4 regions of the Paraburkholderia aromaticivorans genome follow, and region 4 is predicted to be linked to each of the others. Evidence: predicted binding sites of a transcription regulator. Region 4 holds the regulator's gene; each other region holds the start of a gene.
What was found. The regulator LexA, encoded in region 4, represses DNA repair genes until DNA is damaged. The targets are predictions, from matches to a motif close to ACTGTATNNNNATACAGT.
Positions count from the first base shown of each region.

Region 1: CJU94_RS37580 (LexA family protein) is a predicted target of LexA. The motif match lies at 2,393-2,410, and genes of this name have one in related genera.
Region 2: imuA (translesion DNA synthesis-associated protein ImuA) is a predicted target of LexA. The motif match lies at 1,984-2,001, and genes of this name have one in related genera.
Region 3: recA (recombinase RecA) is a predicted target of LexA. The motif match lies at 2,483-2,500, and genes of this name have one in related genera.

Region 1 covers NZ_CP022992.1:285,975-289,810, reverse strand. Annotated here, with positions in the region: gene CJU94_RS37600 (hypothetical protein) at 3-485, opposite strand; gene CJU94_RS37595 (hypothetical protein) at 499-702, opposite strand; gene CJU94_RS37590 (RES family NAD+ phosphorylase) at 949-1,587, opposite strand; gene CJU94_RS37585 (hypothetical protein) at 1,587-2,222, opposite strand; gene CJU94_RS37580 (LexA family protein) at 2,425-2,865, shown strand; gene CJU94_RS37575 (Y-family DNA polymerase) at 2,826-3,836, shown strand, end outside.
Region 2 covers NZ_CP022989.1:62,961-66,796, reverse strand. Annotated here, with positions in the region: gene CJU94_RS00255 (hypothetical protein) at 557-1,102, opposite strand; gene CJU94_RS41630 (hypothetical protein) at 1,367-1,585, opposite strand; gene CJU94_RS00245 (hypothetical protein) at 1,658-1,867, opposite strand; gene imuA (translesion DNA synthesis-associated protein ImuA) at 2,016-2,723, shown strand; gene CJU94_RS00235 (Y-family DNA polymerase) at 2,653-3,836, shown strand, end outside.
Region 3 covers NZ_CP022989.1:1,843,008-1,846,843, reverse strand. Annotated here, with positions in the region: gene CJU94_RS08500 (DUF2889 domain-containing protein) at 1-447, opposite strand, end outside; gene recX (recombination regulator RecX) at 598-1,305, opposite strand; gene recA (recombinase RecA) at 1,313-2,389, opposite strand; gene CJU94_RS08485 (response regulator transcription factor) at 2,637-3,419, shown strand; gene CJU94_RS08480 (sensor histidine kinase) at 3,429-3,836, shown strand, end outside.
Region 4 covers NZ_CP022989.1:3,611,902-3,615,737, forward strand. Annotated here, with positions in the region: gene cysT (sulfate ABC transporter permease subunit CysT) at 1-168, opposite strand, end outside; gene CJU94_RS16310 (sulfate ABC transporter substrate-binding protein) at 305-1,345, opposite strand; gene lexA (transcriptional repressor LexA) at 1,661-2,311, shown strand; gene CJU94_RS16320 (hypothetical protein) at 2,431-2,775, shown strand; gene CJU94_RS16325 (DUF2939 domain-containing protein) at 2,872-3,525, shown strand; gene CJU94_RS16330 (universal stress protein) at 3,590-3,836, opposite strand, start outside.

The DNA.
Region 1 (3,836 bases), on a different replicon from region 4:
GGTCAGGCGTCGTGACCGCTTCCGAGACGCGCTAGCGTTTCGAGGCCGTCCTCAGCCCACCTCACGAACTCCTCGATGTCGGCGCGTAGAGCCACGAGCTCACTCGCATTTGATGTGGGTTTCATGGCCCGCAACATGGCGAGCCATGCTTTTCCCGTCTTCTCGAAACCTTCAAGGAGCGATTTACGCCGCTCCATGAAATGAATCTTGAACGCATCGTGCAATGGGATCTGCATGTCCGTCGCCTTGCGCCACATGTCCATACTCACTCGAATGAACGATGGGTCCAACTCGACGGGAAAAGCGGCGTCGCGCTCCCCTGGCCGAGGCGACAACAACGCACTCAATTCGTCCGCGGCAGCTGCATGAACCGCAGTTGCATCGTCGCCAAGCGGTTCTCCGGATGGCATCTTTCGGGATTCCGCAGAATCCCGAAGCAAATTGATGGCTAGGCGCATCGCGTCGGCCATGGTCATTTCACGCATCTTGGCTTTTCCTTCACAACAGTTCCATCTGACCGATGTTGACTTCTCGTGCGTCGCGCTTGTCTTCGGAGACTGCGCTGGTCGCTCGCCGCGTGGATTGCGTGACAGACGTAGGCTGCGCAGCGGGTGGATACTGTCGATGTTCGCGACCCCATTCGGCGCTCAGCACCTCGGCAGCGAACAGGACGCCGGGAGCGATCTGAATGTAGCGACTCATTGGCGTTATTTCCGGCTTAAGGGTGTCGATTTCTCGACGGCGTGTGTATGCAGCCCAGCCATAGTTTCTGCGGTTTGATGGGAAGCGTCATCGCCTTTTCCTTCTTCGCCTATCGCGTATCGAATCAACACTGTACCTAACAGCGAGCCTTGATCAAGCTCTTGCGACGAGATCAACGACTTGCACGGACCGTCTCCCTTCGCTCCGTCCGGAACTTCGAAAGAGTGCCAATGCGAGCGCCTTCGGTCAGATGACGGAGATCTTCAGGCTGTCCGCCAGCTGCAATACCTTACTCCGGAGCGGATCGACCGCCAGTGAGTCATCGCCGAGAACGTAGAGACCGGGTGATGACAGCCTCTGCCCGAAAAGCATGACGCACCGGCCGGCGTCATTCCTGCGGGAGCCGTACGCGATCCCCTCCGCCGTGGGGCATTGATCGTGCGCGGCTTGCGACCACTGGCGGGTCTGCGGATACTTGGCCGGGATGCTATCGATCAGATCGGCCCGCGCCAGTTCCAGGGCGGGCAGATACGGCGTATGGAAGCTGACGCAATGGATCGGGTCAGGCAGAAGCACCTTCGCGATCCGGTAATTCGTCAACCGGTCGAGATAGAACACCCCAGGCGGATTGAGCGTCACATCGTGGAAAAGCGACTCCATGATGGCGCACTCGAACGAGCTCGCCGCGTACCACGTGTGGACGGGCGAACCGTCCGGGAGATTGATCGGCGCGAACCGCGTATTGCCCCAGCCTTCGGAGAACGTGGTCGACGCCGTGCCGTGAGGGTGGGTGCAATATGCGTGATACCAAGCCGGTACATCCTCTCTGGAAATGGGCAGGACGGTGAACGGCTCCGCCGCACCAGGTGCGTGCAGGCCGGTCATCAGGCGACATACTCCCCGTGCAGATGATGGGCGGCTTCAACGACGTCATCACGACGGTCGAGTGCGTCCCGCGGCGCAACCGGTTCGGCCTCATGTACGCCACGCCCGGCAATCCATCCGTTCGGGAAATGGAACCACGCCGCGATCTTCCACGAATCCTCCACTGGCCCAAGCGCCTCGAGGAGGTCTTTGATCACAGGCAGCGGCTGGCACATCGCGTCGAACTGGTAGCCCGCGAAGTATTCCTTGCCATTGAACGCCACACCAAAGACACGCCCTCGCCGCTTCCAGTCACTCGCGGGTTGAGCCTTGTTGGCGGGCGGCGTCGCCTGCAGCGCATTGATCTGCTCTGCCGTAAGCCAGTCGCCCCGCGCGAAAACCTCACGCATGGTCTTCTGGCGCCGGATACGCTCCTCGATCAACGGTGCCGCCGGCGCCGACAGGCCCGAGAAAGCCCGGGCGATTTCATCCGCGCGCTGGAAAAGCCCTGTTTCCCATTGAGGCGTGGCCAGAAGGACAACCAGCAACTCTTCGATCCCCTTTTGCAGCGAGGAAGCGACGACCGGATCTGTGCCGCGCGGGAGCGGCAGGCTCAACACTACGTCCGCGTTTGAGTCTTCATGGACTTGAATCATGACGCCCTCCGAAATTTGCGACTCTGCCGACATTATAGTTGTCGTCGTCAAAATCGCAAGATTCGAGGGCTGGGGGTACTAGCAGCGAACTCAACCGTGTAGGCAAATCGCCAAAAAATGCTGCGTGTGAACATGCGAAAGTTCGCGCCCGGAGTTCGTTGGTGCAGAATACTGTATTTTTGTACAGGTCCAAGGATTCGCCATGTCCGCCACCCCGGACCCCAACGCCGCGCCACAGATCGACTGCGGCAAGCCCGTGCACGTGGCCGAAGTTCTCGCGCGCGTTCCGGCGGGCTTCCCATCACCCGCGCAGGACCACGCAGTTTCACGTATCGACCTGAATCAGGTCCTGATCCGCCACCAGCTCGCGACCTATTTCCTGACCGTCAGCGGCCCGTCGATGCGCGACGCGGGAATCGACGACGGCGATCGCCTGATCGTCGATCGCGCGGTGCGACCGAGCCACGGCGATATCGTCGTGGCGGTGGTCGACGGTGAACTGACCGTCAAGCGGCTCTATCAACGCGGCGGCATCGTCAAACTGGAGGCCGCCAATCCCACGTTCCCGGACCTCCGCCCACGTGACGGTAACGTGCTCGAAATATGGGGCGTGGCGACGTTTTGCATCAAGGCGTTGCCGTGAAGACGTCGCGCCCCGTCGCGCTGATCGACGGCAACAGTTTCTATTGCTCGTGCGAACGGGTGTTCCGCCCGGCGCTCGTCGGCAGGCCGCTAATCGTTCTGTCAAACAACGACGGCTGCGCGATCGCACGCACGGCAGAAGCCAAGGCACTTGGGATCAAGATGGGCCAGCCTTGGTTCGAGATTCGCCACCTGGAGCGCGACGCAGGCCTCGTCGCACTCTCCGCGAATTTCGAACTGTACGCGGACATCAGCGATCGCATGATGGCCATCATCGGGCAGTTCGGGCCTGACCAGCATATTTACAGCATCGACGAGTCGTTTCTGTTCGTCGACGGCATTCGTGACAACCTGACCGACTACGCGCAACAGATGCGCGCTCGCGTGCTGCAATGGGTCGGCATCCCAACGTGCGTAGGCATCGGCTCAACCTACACCCAGGCTAAGCTCGCCAATCATGTAGCCAAGAAGCGGCCGCACTGGAACGGCGTGTGCGACCTCACTGCGATGCCGCGCGGTGCGCTGGCGACCCTGATGAGGGAAGTCGACGTCGGCAACGTATGGGGTGTAGGGCCGCGCTTAGCGCCGCGGCTGCGCGAACTGGGCATCGCGTCAGCACTCGACCTCGCACGCGCCGCCCCCGAGGCGATTGCGGGCGAGTTTTCGGTGGTCCTTGCCCGGACTGTTCGCGAGCTGCGCGGCACGCCCTGCATCGACCTGGGCGCGGACACTGCGCCGCGCAAGCAGATCATGACGTCGCGCTCGTTCGGCCGCGTCGTGCTCGATCAAGCCGAACTCGCCGAGGCGATCGCGGAATTTGCTGAGCGCGCTGCGCACCGTCTGCGCGCGCAGCGCTCGCGTGCGGGCGCGCTGCAGGTCTTCATCCGCAACAGCCCGTTTCGGGAGCGGGAAGCGCCTTTCTCCGCCGCGACCTCGATCCGACTGACACCGGCAACCCAAGACACCCGGCAG
Region 2 (3,836 bases), 830 kb from region 4:
CGCTTTCTCTGCGAAGGATGGCCCGAAATGAGGCTTCCTCAGGCGGTCGGGTTGCCGCGTCAGGAATACTGGGACATGCTGACCGGCGCCCGGCCGCACTTTTGAGGAGCGCGATAGTGCGGCGCTGGAGCAGTGCCGGGGACCTAAAATGAGCCCCCGGTAAAAGTTAAAACATCATTCGCTAGATGTCTTTTTACTTCTTCATCGACATGAAGAGTCCTTTAAGACACAAAGCCATAAGTGGATGGAAGTCTTTTTAGCTCACGGGTCTGACCTACCCGTGAGTGTCAACCCATGCGCGAGCCCACGCCATACCGATGGCGCGCGCCTCTCCCTCGGGTCCGCATGTCGCAAGCACGCCTGAACCTTCAATGAATTTCCGGCCAGACGTTATTGCCGCTAGCGGCGTAGCCTCCATTCTGCGGGATAGCATGCCCCACACTTCGTATCCGTTGTATAACTCCGGTTCCGTTTTTTGCTTGTGCCTCAGCTCAGTTGCTCGATTCTCGTGCAATGTCTGCACCGGCACTTATTGACGCTCAACGTTGCATCGGTCTCACCACTCCTTCGTGGTTTTGCTCAGGAACGTTCCAACCATTCCCACGCCAAGTCCGAATGAAGCGGTGGCTAAGCCGCCCGATGGAATCTCGGACCCGGCGTCAGCCGCTATAAGCGCTACGCCACCGAATCCCAAGGCAATCAGTTCCCATCGATTTCGGTTCTTCGCATCCTGCAAAAAGGCCGACGCCTGCGCGCTCGCCTTGCAGACAACATCCCGTGTGTCGGTGATGTCTCGTTCAATAAGAGTGGGGTCTGGCTTGTCAGTTATGTCCTTCCGGAAGTCGTATGCTCTATGGAGGACCTGTTTGGCAGCATCGTCGCTCACGCCAATTTGTTTCAGCGCGCCTGACTCCGAGTCGACAAAACTTCCGGCGAAAGTACGCGCTGCTTGGAGCGCTTCGCGCTGTTCAGTGCCTCCGGATTTTCCGACTTTGTTGTGGAGCGCCTTTTTGAAAGATTGGTCGTCGCTCAAGCGTTTTAGTGCGGTGCATCCTTGCGAATAAGCTTTCGCAACTTCATCTTGGCTGGAATTGCCGTTCAAGGAGTAGATGGTATTTGTCGCGTCTCCTAAGTAGCTGAGACTGGACTCGGCATGAGTTGTTGATATGAGCGACGATGCCGACACGGCGACGAGCGTAGCAACCGTTCTCCGAGCACAGTACATGGGCACCTCCGATTCACGGGACGAGCACCACGCGAAAAATGCGACACGGACGGCGGTACCCGAGTCCGTTATAGATTGATGACCCTAATTGTGCAAGGCGAGTTCTACGCAAACCGAAGCGCGGTTGCCGCGACCTCCGCGCTAGCCGTGACTATCTACCCACGCCCGACACCACGAAAGGCCTACCAACTCTGCTTCTTCGTCACTATCAAAAGCGTCGAGTACCCCGGATACCTCGACGACCTTGGTGTCGCGCGTGACCGTGCCGCTTCCTGCGAATTTCGCCGGCTGTGGGATGCCTTCCTGCTGCAAGATGGCATGACCCCACAGCGTGTATCCACGGTATTTCTCAGTTTGCATCTGCTGACCTCGAAGGACCTCTGAACCGATTCTTCCCTGTGATTGCCCGAGTTCTCGCGATTCGGCAAGCAGCTACTGCTTGAGGCGTTGAGTCTCGACTCCGGCCATCTTCAATGTGGCGTCAATCATCTTCAGCTCCTGGCCGAAATCGAGCGGCCATTTCTCGCCGTCGCATCGCACGGTCATGCCGTTATGCATCGAAATAAGATGACGCGCCTTATACAGGGCATCCACAAGCTTCGATTCGCGTTCGGCCTCCCGAACCCATTCGTCTGCTCTCATGGTGGAATCTCCTCTGAGCAATGGAAGCAGGACATGAGGCCGAGCGATGGATGACGCACGGCCGTCGTTCCTCAAATAAAAGTGACAGTTCATGCCTACGAATTTGCGTGTACGATACTGTATAAATATACAGGTTTTTTGTTGCCATATGTCCACCGCTACCGTCACGGCCGAAGAGATACACCCGTCCTTGTGGCGTGCGTCCCAGCTCGCGCGTGGCCGTGGGCGGGTCGTTGAGACCGGCTATCCCGCGCTGTCGGCCGAGCTCCCCGGCGGGGGCTGGCCAGTCGGTGCGCTCATCGACCTGTTGGTGCAGCAGGCCGGGGTCGGTGAATTACGACTGTTGCGCCCGGCACTCAGTGGTTCGGGCAACCGCCCTGTGGCGTTTGTGCAGCCGCCGCACACCCCGGACGGGCTTGGACTCAGCTACATCGGACTTCCCATTGACCAGGTGTTGCGGGTGAAAGCGCAGAAGACCGCCGATGCGCTCTGGTCGGCGGAGCAGATTCTGCGGGCAGGCAGTTGCGGTGCGCTCATCTTCTGGGCGCAATACGCGCAGGCCTCTTCGCTGCGGCGTCTGCATTTAGCGGCGCAGTCATCCGAAACACTTTTCGTGATGGTCAGGCCTCTGGCGGCCGCACAGGATTCGTCGCCCGCCCTGTTGCGGCTTGCTTTAAGACCATCCGCCGGCGGTTTGACCGTCGACATCGTGAAACGACGAGGGCCCGCGCGCGCAGAGCCTCTGTCGATTCCCCTTCAACCCACTCCTGTATTGCTTTCCCGACATGCGCGTCTTTCTCGCCGTCCACTTGCCGAAGTTGCCGCTCGAGGTGTTCCGACCGAAGTGGTCATCTGAGCCCGCGCACGGAAGTGCCGTACTGGAGAAAGACAAGGTGGTCATTACAGACAGCACGGCTCGCGCGGCTGGCGTGCGCCTCGGGATGAAGCGCGGCGGAGTGCTGACACTGTCGCCCGAAACGGAAATGCATGAACGCGATGCTGCAAGGGAAGCAGCCGCACAGCGCGAGGTGGGTGTTGCCCTGATGCGCTTCTCGCCTGAAGTCGCCTTGCTTGACGAAGCGACCGTCGTAGTTGAGGTTGGTGCAAGTCTTCGGCTCTTTGGCGGGTTGCTCGCATTGTGTCGGGAAGTAAAGAATGTTCTAGGAACGCTCGGGCTTACTGCGCGCATCAGCGCTGCGCCCACCGGCCAAGGTGGATGGCTGCTCGCGAAGTTCGGAAACCGCCGCGTGCTCAAGCTTGCATCGCTCGAGCAACGACTGGCCGCATTACCAATGCTGGCCGTTCCGGAAGTTCGTCCGTTCGGAGACTGGTTGTCCGGACTTGGCTGCGAGACCATTGCTGACATCAGGCGTTTGCCACGCGCCGGCCTGCAGCGGCGATGTGGTGAACATCTGCTCGACTCGCTCGACCGTGCATTTGGCACCGCGCCCGAACTCTTTGACTGGCTAGAACTACCGCCGACTTTCTCCGCACGTATCGAAATGCCGGACCGGCTTGAGGATGCGGACGGCGCAGTCTTCGGTGCCCATCGACTCATCGTGCAACTGTGCGGCTGGCTTTGCGCCAAGCAGCTGGCTGTCACGTCTATAAGGCTGCTGCTCGAACATGAACGCGGGCGCGCCGCTATCGAGCCGACAACCATCGACGTCGCGCTGGGCGAGCCGACCTGGAAAGAGGAACATCTCGTGAGGCTGCTCAAGGAGCGGCTGCACCGGATTGAGCTGGCTGCACCGGTCATCGCGCTGCGACTCGATGCTTCCAAAGTCGAGTCCGCAGCACCGGCGTCTGACACGCTATTCCCGGAACCGGGAGGTTCAAAGGAAGACCACGCACGTCTTCTTGAGCTGCTAGTTGCGCGACTCGGAGAGGATAACGTTCTTCGCCCCGCACCGACTGCCGACCATCGCCCGGAGGTCGCCAACCGCTGGGTGCCGGCGACGCTCAAGTC
Region 3 (3,836 bases), 1.8 Mb from region 4:
CGTGCTGTCACCGGTGTTCCACACGTCGCCGGCGAATGCCTGAATCGCGGCGGTCGGCAGGATGGCGCACAGCTCGGTGAGATGCGTGCAACCCACCGTGCCGCCGAGCAAACGGGCAGATTCACGACGGAAGTTTTGGCGGAGATTGAGCCCGATGAGGGCACGGTAGGCGGGATTGCTGGCTTGGCACAACCCAGGATAGGGCACCCAGTCGGACGACGCCTCGGCGTCGACGACATTGAGCTTGCGATCGATGGTGATGCGAAGCCAGAGTTCATGGATCGGCTGACCATTGGACCGGACGCCCGACGCAAGCACCACATCACGCGGCTTTTCGTCGGTCAAGCACGCTTCCACGTCCCACAGGCCATCGGCTCGCTCATAGGCTTCCGCTCTGATTGCGCGGCGATGGCGCAACTGACGGGACACTGGCGGGGAGAGCGGCATGCGGGAAGGAAAGGCCGGATTGGAAAACCGACGAATTTTAGCATACTGGGTATTTGAGACAGGTCGGAATGCGCGGCGCCACGCCACAGGCGGCTGAGCGCGCCAGACGCCGTCCCGACGGGCTTGTGCGCGCGGCACAGGACGACGCGGCTAGTTGCCGGCCCACTCCTCGTCGATGCCCTTGAGGATTTTGCCGATCGTGGCGCCCGAAAATCCGCGTGAGGCCAGAAAACGGGCCTGCTTGGCCCGTTCGGCAGGCGTTTCGGGAAGGTGGCCGAATTTTTTGCGCCAGACGGCTTGCGCACGCGCGAGTTCGGTTTCGCGCAATTGCGCGCTCGCTTCTTCAACGAGGGTCCGGTCAACCGCATGCTGCTTCAGTTCGCCGACGATCCGGCTCGCGCCCAGCCGCGACGAGCGGCGATGAATCAGGCTTTCCGCGAAACGCGAATCGGACAGCCAGTTTTCCGCTTCGAGCGAATCGAGCAAGGTGTCGAGCGAATCGGTTTCCTCGACGAACGGCTTCAGCTTGCGCGCGAGTTCGGTGCGGCTGTATTCACGGCGGGACAGATAGCCGAGCGCTCGCCCTTTCAGCGACCGTGCCGGGCGTTGGGATTTTTTGGTTTCGTCTTGCCCCGGTTTCGCTTCGCCAGGGACGCGACGCGAGCGGGTGTAGGTGGTTTCTGAAGGATCCGAATCGGACAGCGGGGAGGATTCAAACTGCGCGCGCTGCGGGCTCCGGCCCGCAGCGCGATCGTGAGCGTCGAACGATTCGAATGGATCGAACGATTCGTCGTCTTCATCACGCGGGCCGTCCGCGTGGCGTCCGGTATCGGACAACGGCCGGCCCTTGCGTATCACGTGATGGTTACTCTTCTTCGTCCGCGACTTCTGCGCCTGCGCCGGTCACGGCTTCAGCCATGGCATTCACGCCCAGCGATTCGCGGATGCGGTTTTCGATCTCGCGAGCGATATCCGGATTTTCGCGCAGGAATTCACGCGCGTTGTCCTTGCCCTGACCGATACGTTCGCCGCTGTAGCTGTACCACGCGCCGGCCTTGTCGACGATCTTGGCCTGCACGCCCAAGTCGATGATTTCGCCCTGACGCGAAATACCTTCGCCATACAGGATGTCGAAAATCGCTTCCCGGAACGGTGGCGACACCTTGTTCTTGACGACCTTCACGCGCGTTTCGTTGCCGATCACTTCGTCGTTCTTCTTGATCGAACCGATACGGCGAATGTCCAGACGCACCGACGCGTAGAATTTCAGCGCGTTACCGCCCGTGGTGGTTTCCGGATTGCCGAACATCACGCCGATCTTCATGCGGATCTGGTTGATGAAGATCACGAGGCAGTTCGTGCGCTTGATCGTGCCGGTGAGCTTGCGCAGCGCCTGCGACATGAGACGCGCTTGCAGACCCGGCAGCGAGTCGCCCATTTCGCCTTCGATTTCAGCCTTCGGCACGAGTGCCGCGACCGAATCGATCACGATCATGTCGATCGAACCCGAACGCACCAGTGCGTCGGCGATTTCGAGCGCCTGCTCGCCGGTGTCCGGCTGCGACACCAGCAGGTCGTTCACGTTCACGCCGAGCTTGCCCGCGTACTGGATGTCCAGCGCGTGTTCCGCGTCGATAAACGCCGCCGTGCCGCCGATCTTCTGCATTTCGGCGATGACTTGCAGCGTCAGCGTGGTTTTACCGGACGATTCCGGGCCATAGATTTCGACCACACGGCCACGCGGCAAACCGCCGACGCCCAACGCGATGTCGAGGCCGAGTGATCCGGTTGAAACCACCTGGATGTCTTCGACTACCTCACCTGCGCCGAGCCGCATGACCGACCCTTTGCCGAACTGCTTTTCGATCTGCGCGAGTGCGGCAGCGAGTGCCTTGCTCTTTTCAGCAGTCAGTCCAGCCGAGCCTTTCTTGCTTTCTTCCATGAATCGTCCTTTGCTATGATGAACGGCGTCTGAGGCAGATGTGCAGCCCCGAGTTTCAACCTACTCGTAAAGGACAGCACACGAAACCCAGACACTGTATAAAAAAACAGTAGTTTTGGCAAGCGCGATTCTTATGCGAACACGCATTTTTACCGTCGCGCCCGCCCAACTACCCACAATAATTTTCGGAGACCGCTGTGCGCCGGGGGCACACCCCGCGGTGCCGGCAAGGCCAGGCTTGCGCACCATGCGAATTCTGATTGCCGAAGACGACAGCATACTCGCGGACGGTCTGGTTCGATCACTCCGCCAATCGGCCTATGCCGTCGATCACGTGAAGACCGGCGTCGAGGCCGATACGGCGCTGTCGATGCAGACTTTCGACCTGCTGATCCTCGATCTGGGCCTGCCGCGCATGTCCGGCCTGGAAGTGTTGCGCCGCCTGCGCGCCCGCAATTCCAACCTGCCGGTGCTGATCCTCACCGCCGCGGACAGCGTCGACGAACGCGTCAAGGGTCTCGACCTCGGCGCCGACGATTACATGGCCAAGCCCTTCGCACTGAACGAACTCGAAGCGCGCGTGCGCGCGCTCACGCGGCGCGGCGCCGGCGGCGGTCCGACGGTCGTGCGGCACGGCTCGCTGTCGTTCGATCAGGTCGGCCGGATCGCCTATGTTAACGAGCAGGTCATCGACCTGTCCGCGCGCGAGCTGGGATTGCTCGAAGTGCTGCTGCAACGGATCGGCCGGCTGGTCTCGAAGGAACAGCTCGTCGATCACCTGTGCGAATGGGGCGAGGAAGTCAGCAACAACGCGATCGAGGTCTACGTGCACCGGCTGCGCAAGAAAATCGAACCGAGCGGCGTGCGCATCATCACCGTGCGCGGTCTGGGCTATTGCCTCGAGAAAGCGGCGGCGCCGGCCAACGCGGGCACGAATGCGAATACCGTGGCGGCGCCCCCGCCCGCCGAGCCCGAGCCGCCCGCCTCGCCGCCGTCCGGCGCGATGCCGGCGAGCCACCACTACAAATAGAGGCCGCCCATGTCCGCGCGCGCAGACCGCGCCCCGGCGCACGCGGCGGACCTCGACGAGGCGCGCGACGAGCGCTACGCCAACCCGTTCGCCCCGCCCGACGAAACCGAGGCCGCCGCCGCGGCGCGCCCGCGTTCGCTGTTCGGCGAGATTCTCGACTGGATGCTCGCGCCGCTGCTGCTGCTCTGGCCGATGAGCCTCGCCGTCACGTATCTGGTCGCCAAATCGATCGCGAACGGTCCGTTCGACCGCGCGCTGGAAACCGACGCCTACGTGCTCGCCCGGCAAATTCATCCGGTCAACGGCGTGGCGGAGTTGTCGCTGCCCGATTCCACCCGCGACTTTCTGCGCGCCGACAATGTGGACAGCGTGTTTTACCAGGTGCTCGGCACGCGCGGCGAACTGGTGGGCGGCGAA
Region 4 (3,836 bases):
CGGCGAGCTCACCGCGCGCACGAACTGGCTCCAGTCGAGCGTCGCGGTTTTCAGAAAGGTCGCCGCAAGCGGAATCAGCACCACGAGGCTCAGATAAGCCACCGTGATGCCGAGTGTCAGGCCAAAACCGGGTAAGGCGCTCGGCTTTCGGAAGGTCAACGTCGTCATGCTCGTTACTCGTTCAGGTTGATGCTCGTGTTGCCGGCCGCCGGCCCTGGCTGGCCAAAAGCGCGCCCCTGGGGCGCGCTCGGGAGTGACGCGTTACCGCATCCGTTTGCCGATGCCCTGGCGGGCAGTGGCTGTGTTACTGCGGCTGATAGATCGAATCGAATACACCGCCGTCGGCAAAGTGCGTCTTCTGCGCGTTGGTCCAGCCGCCGAACGAATCGTCCACCGTGTACAGCTTCAGCTTCGGAAACTTGGCGGTCAGCTCGGCCGGCACCTTGTTCGAACGCGGACGGTAGAAGTTCTTCGCCGCGATCTCCTGGCCCTGCTCGCTATAGAGGAAGTTCAGATAGGCTTCGGCGAGCTTGCGCGTGCCGTGCTTGTCCACCACCTTGTCCACCACCGCAACCGGCGGCTCCGCCAGAATGCTGACCGACGGCACGACGATCTCGAACTTCTCCGGGCCGAACTCCTTCAGCGACAGAAAGGCTTCGTTTTCCCATGCGATCAGCACGTCGCCGATACCGCGTTGCACGAAGCTGGTGGTCGCGCCGCGCGCGCCCGAATCCAGCACGCCGGCATTCTTGTAGAGCTTGCCGACAAATTCCCTCGCCTTCTGATCGTTGCCGCCCGGCTGATGCTCCGCATATGCCCAGGCCGCGAGGTAGTTCCAGCGCGCGCCGCCCGACGTCTTCGGGTTCGGTGTGACGATCGACACACCCGGCTTGATCAGGTCGTCCCAATCCTTGATGTGCTTCGGGTTGCCCTTGCGCACCAGAAACACGATCGTCGACGTGTACGGCGACGCGTTATCCGGCAGACGCTTCTGCCAGCCCTTGTCCAGCAAGCCCTTGTTGGCCAGGGCGTCGATGTCGTAAGCGAGCGCGAGGGTCACGACGTCGGCCTGCAGACCGTCGAGCACCGAGCGCGCCTGCGCGCCGGAGCCGCCGTGCGACTGCTTGAAGGTGATCGTCTCGCCGGTCTTCGCCTTCCATTCCTTGCCGAACGCCTGGTTGACGTCCTGATAAAGCTCGCGAGTCGGGTCGTAGGACACGTTCAGCAGTGTCGTGTCCGCTGCGTGCGCCTGCGCCATCACGCCGAGCGCGCCCGCCGCGCCCAGAGCGAGTGCCGCGATGAGTCGCTTCGTCTTGCCCGCCAGCCCCGTACCTTGGTGATTCATGTCAACTTTCTCCGCGTTGTAGTTCGCTGAAACCGCATATGGTGTTCCTCGGCGTCGCGGTCACGTGCACATGAGCCCCAACTCGGAGGCCAGTCTATCGAAGGGCTTTCATCATTAAAAATAATGTTTCTTCATTCTTTAATACGCAAAAGTGGTAATGACAGCTGGATAAGGCGTTGCGGCACGAAAACGGGTGTTGGAACGTCGCTTGACGACGCTCTAGCGCCACCCTTCAGCACGAACTTAAAGTAAAGCTTGAATTGCGCCGAATACTGTATAAAAATACAGTCACCTGTTCATACATACAGTGGCGCCATGACCAAACTCACCGCACGACAGCAGCAGGTTTTCGATCTGATCCGCAGGGCTATCGAACGCACCGGCTTTCCGCCCACCCGCGCGGAGATCGCCGCCGAACTGGGCTTCAGCTCGGCCAACTCGGCAGAAGAACATCTGCGCGCGCTCGCCCGCAAGGGCGTGATCGAGCTCGCGGCCGGCGCGTCGCGCGGCATCCGCCTGCTGGCCGGCCCGGAAGATTCGCCGCACCAGTTCACGTTGCCGCACGCCAGCATCATGCAACTGTCGCTGCCGCTGATCGGGCGGGTTGCCGCGGGTAGTCCGATCCTCGCGCAGGAACATATCTCGCAGCACTACGCGTGCGACCCGGCGCTGTTCTCGAGCAAGCCCGATTACCTGCTGAAGGTGCGCGGGCTGTCCATGCGCGACGCGGGCATCTTCGACGGCGACCTGCTCGCGGTGCAAAAGAAGAGCGAAGCCAAAGACGGCCAGATCATCATTGCCCGGCTGGGCGACGACGTCACGGTCAAGCGCCTGAAGCGCCGGCCGAACGGACTCGAACTGATCGCCGAGAACCCCGATTACGAAAACATCTTCGTTGAAACCGGCAGTGCGGAGTTCGCGCTGGAAGGGATCGCCGTGGGGCTGATCCGCCCCGGCGAGTTTTAAGCGGCTTGCTGCCGGGCGGCTGGGTTCAGGCGCCTTGGTCCAAGCCCCCTTCTTGCCCGTTCGACAGCATAAAAAGCCGCGCCAACGCCGCATCAACGTTGCATCGTCTGGAGAGTCTCATGGAACGTCTTGCCCGCCTGTTGCCTTTTCGCCAGTTCGGTCGTCTGCGCCATCTTCGCAAGCTGGTGCCCTGCTCATTGATCGAGGCGTCCACGGCCAGCACGCCGTCGCTGTTCGACTCGCCCGCCGGTGTGTCGAGCCTGCCATCGTCGTTGCCGGCGTTTGCCCGCGTGTCGCTGAACTCGGGCTTGAATACGGCCGAGCCGGCGCGTCGCGCACCGGTGCGTGTCTATCACGGGCCGTCGCGTCTCATCATGGTCGGAACGGTAGACGCGGTGTGCCGCATGATCGATCGCTGCATCGCCGACGAAACGAACGTCCACGGCGCGGTATTCGAGTCTTGATGGATGGTCTGGCGGGCGGCGATACGGCATCGCACGGGATCGTTTTCGCGTGGCCGCAGTCCACGTTAGATCACACCTGAAGGAGAGTCCCGTTCGATGGCAGTTCCGAAACACATCAAGGGCGGCGCCACCCGGCCGCTAGTCGTCACGCTAATCGTGATCCTGGTGATCGCTGCGCTCGGGTTCGCGTACGCGTCACCCTATATCGCGCTGAACAATCTCAAACGCGCGGCCGACGCGCGCGACGTGCAAACGGTCAATCAATACGTCGACTTTCCCGCGTTGCGTGAGAGTCTGAAGCAGCAGGTCACCGGCTTGTTGACACGCCGGCTCGACGCGCACAGCAACGGCAACCCCCTCGCCGCTATTGGCGCAATGATCGGCGTCGCGTTGATTGGTCCACTCGTGGATGCCTACGCCACACCGGACGGCGTGGCGGCCCTGCTGAACGGCATGCCGCCGCGCGGCGATCCGGGCGAGCGGCCGCCCGCGCCGCCTGCCGCGAACCCGCCGCCGGACGCCGGCGCGCCCTCACCGGCACCGGCCGCGCCAGCGGCGCCTGCCACCGCCAACGCGGGCAACGACAACGCTACGCCGGCGCAACCGCCGCAAACCACAGCGGGCTATCGCGGCCTCAACGAATTCGTCGTCACCTACCAGCATGGCGCCGGCGACGCGCGTTATTCGGCCATCTTCCAGCGCGAGGGTGTTTTCACCTGGAAGCTGGCCGCGGTCAACCTGAACGAGTGATTGCCTGATGTCGTCGGGCCCGGGCAGCCGGCCCGTCGAACACGCACGCGATCACCACCGCCTGTCAAGCCGCCGCTTGCTGCTGCTCCTGCGCGGAAGAACACGCCACCAGAATGCTGCATGACACACGGTCGAGCAGCGGCGTATTGCCCGCGCCCATCCACCATCGTGACAGACCGGTGCGGCAACGGTGGCCGACCACGACCAGGTCGACATGCAATTCGTTGGCGAGGTTGGCAATCTCGTCGATCGGATGGCCGAACGCGAAATGCCCTTGTGCGCTCACGCCGCGCTCGGTGAGCCAGTCCACG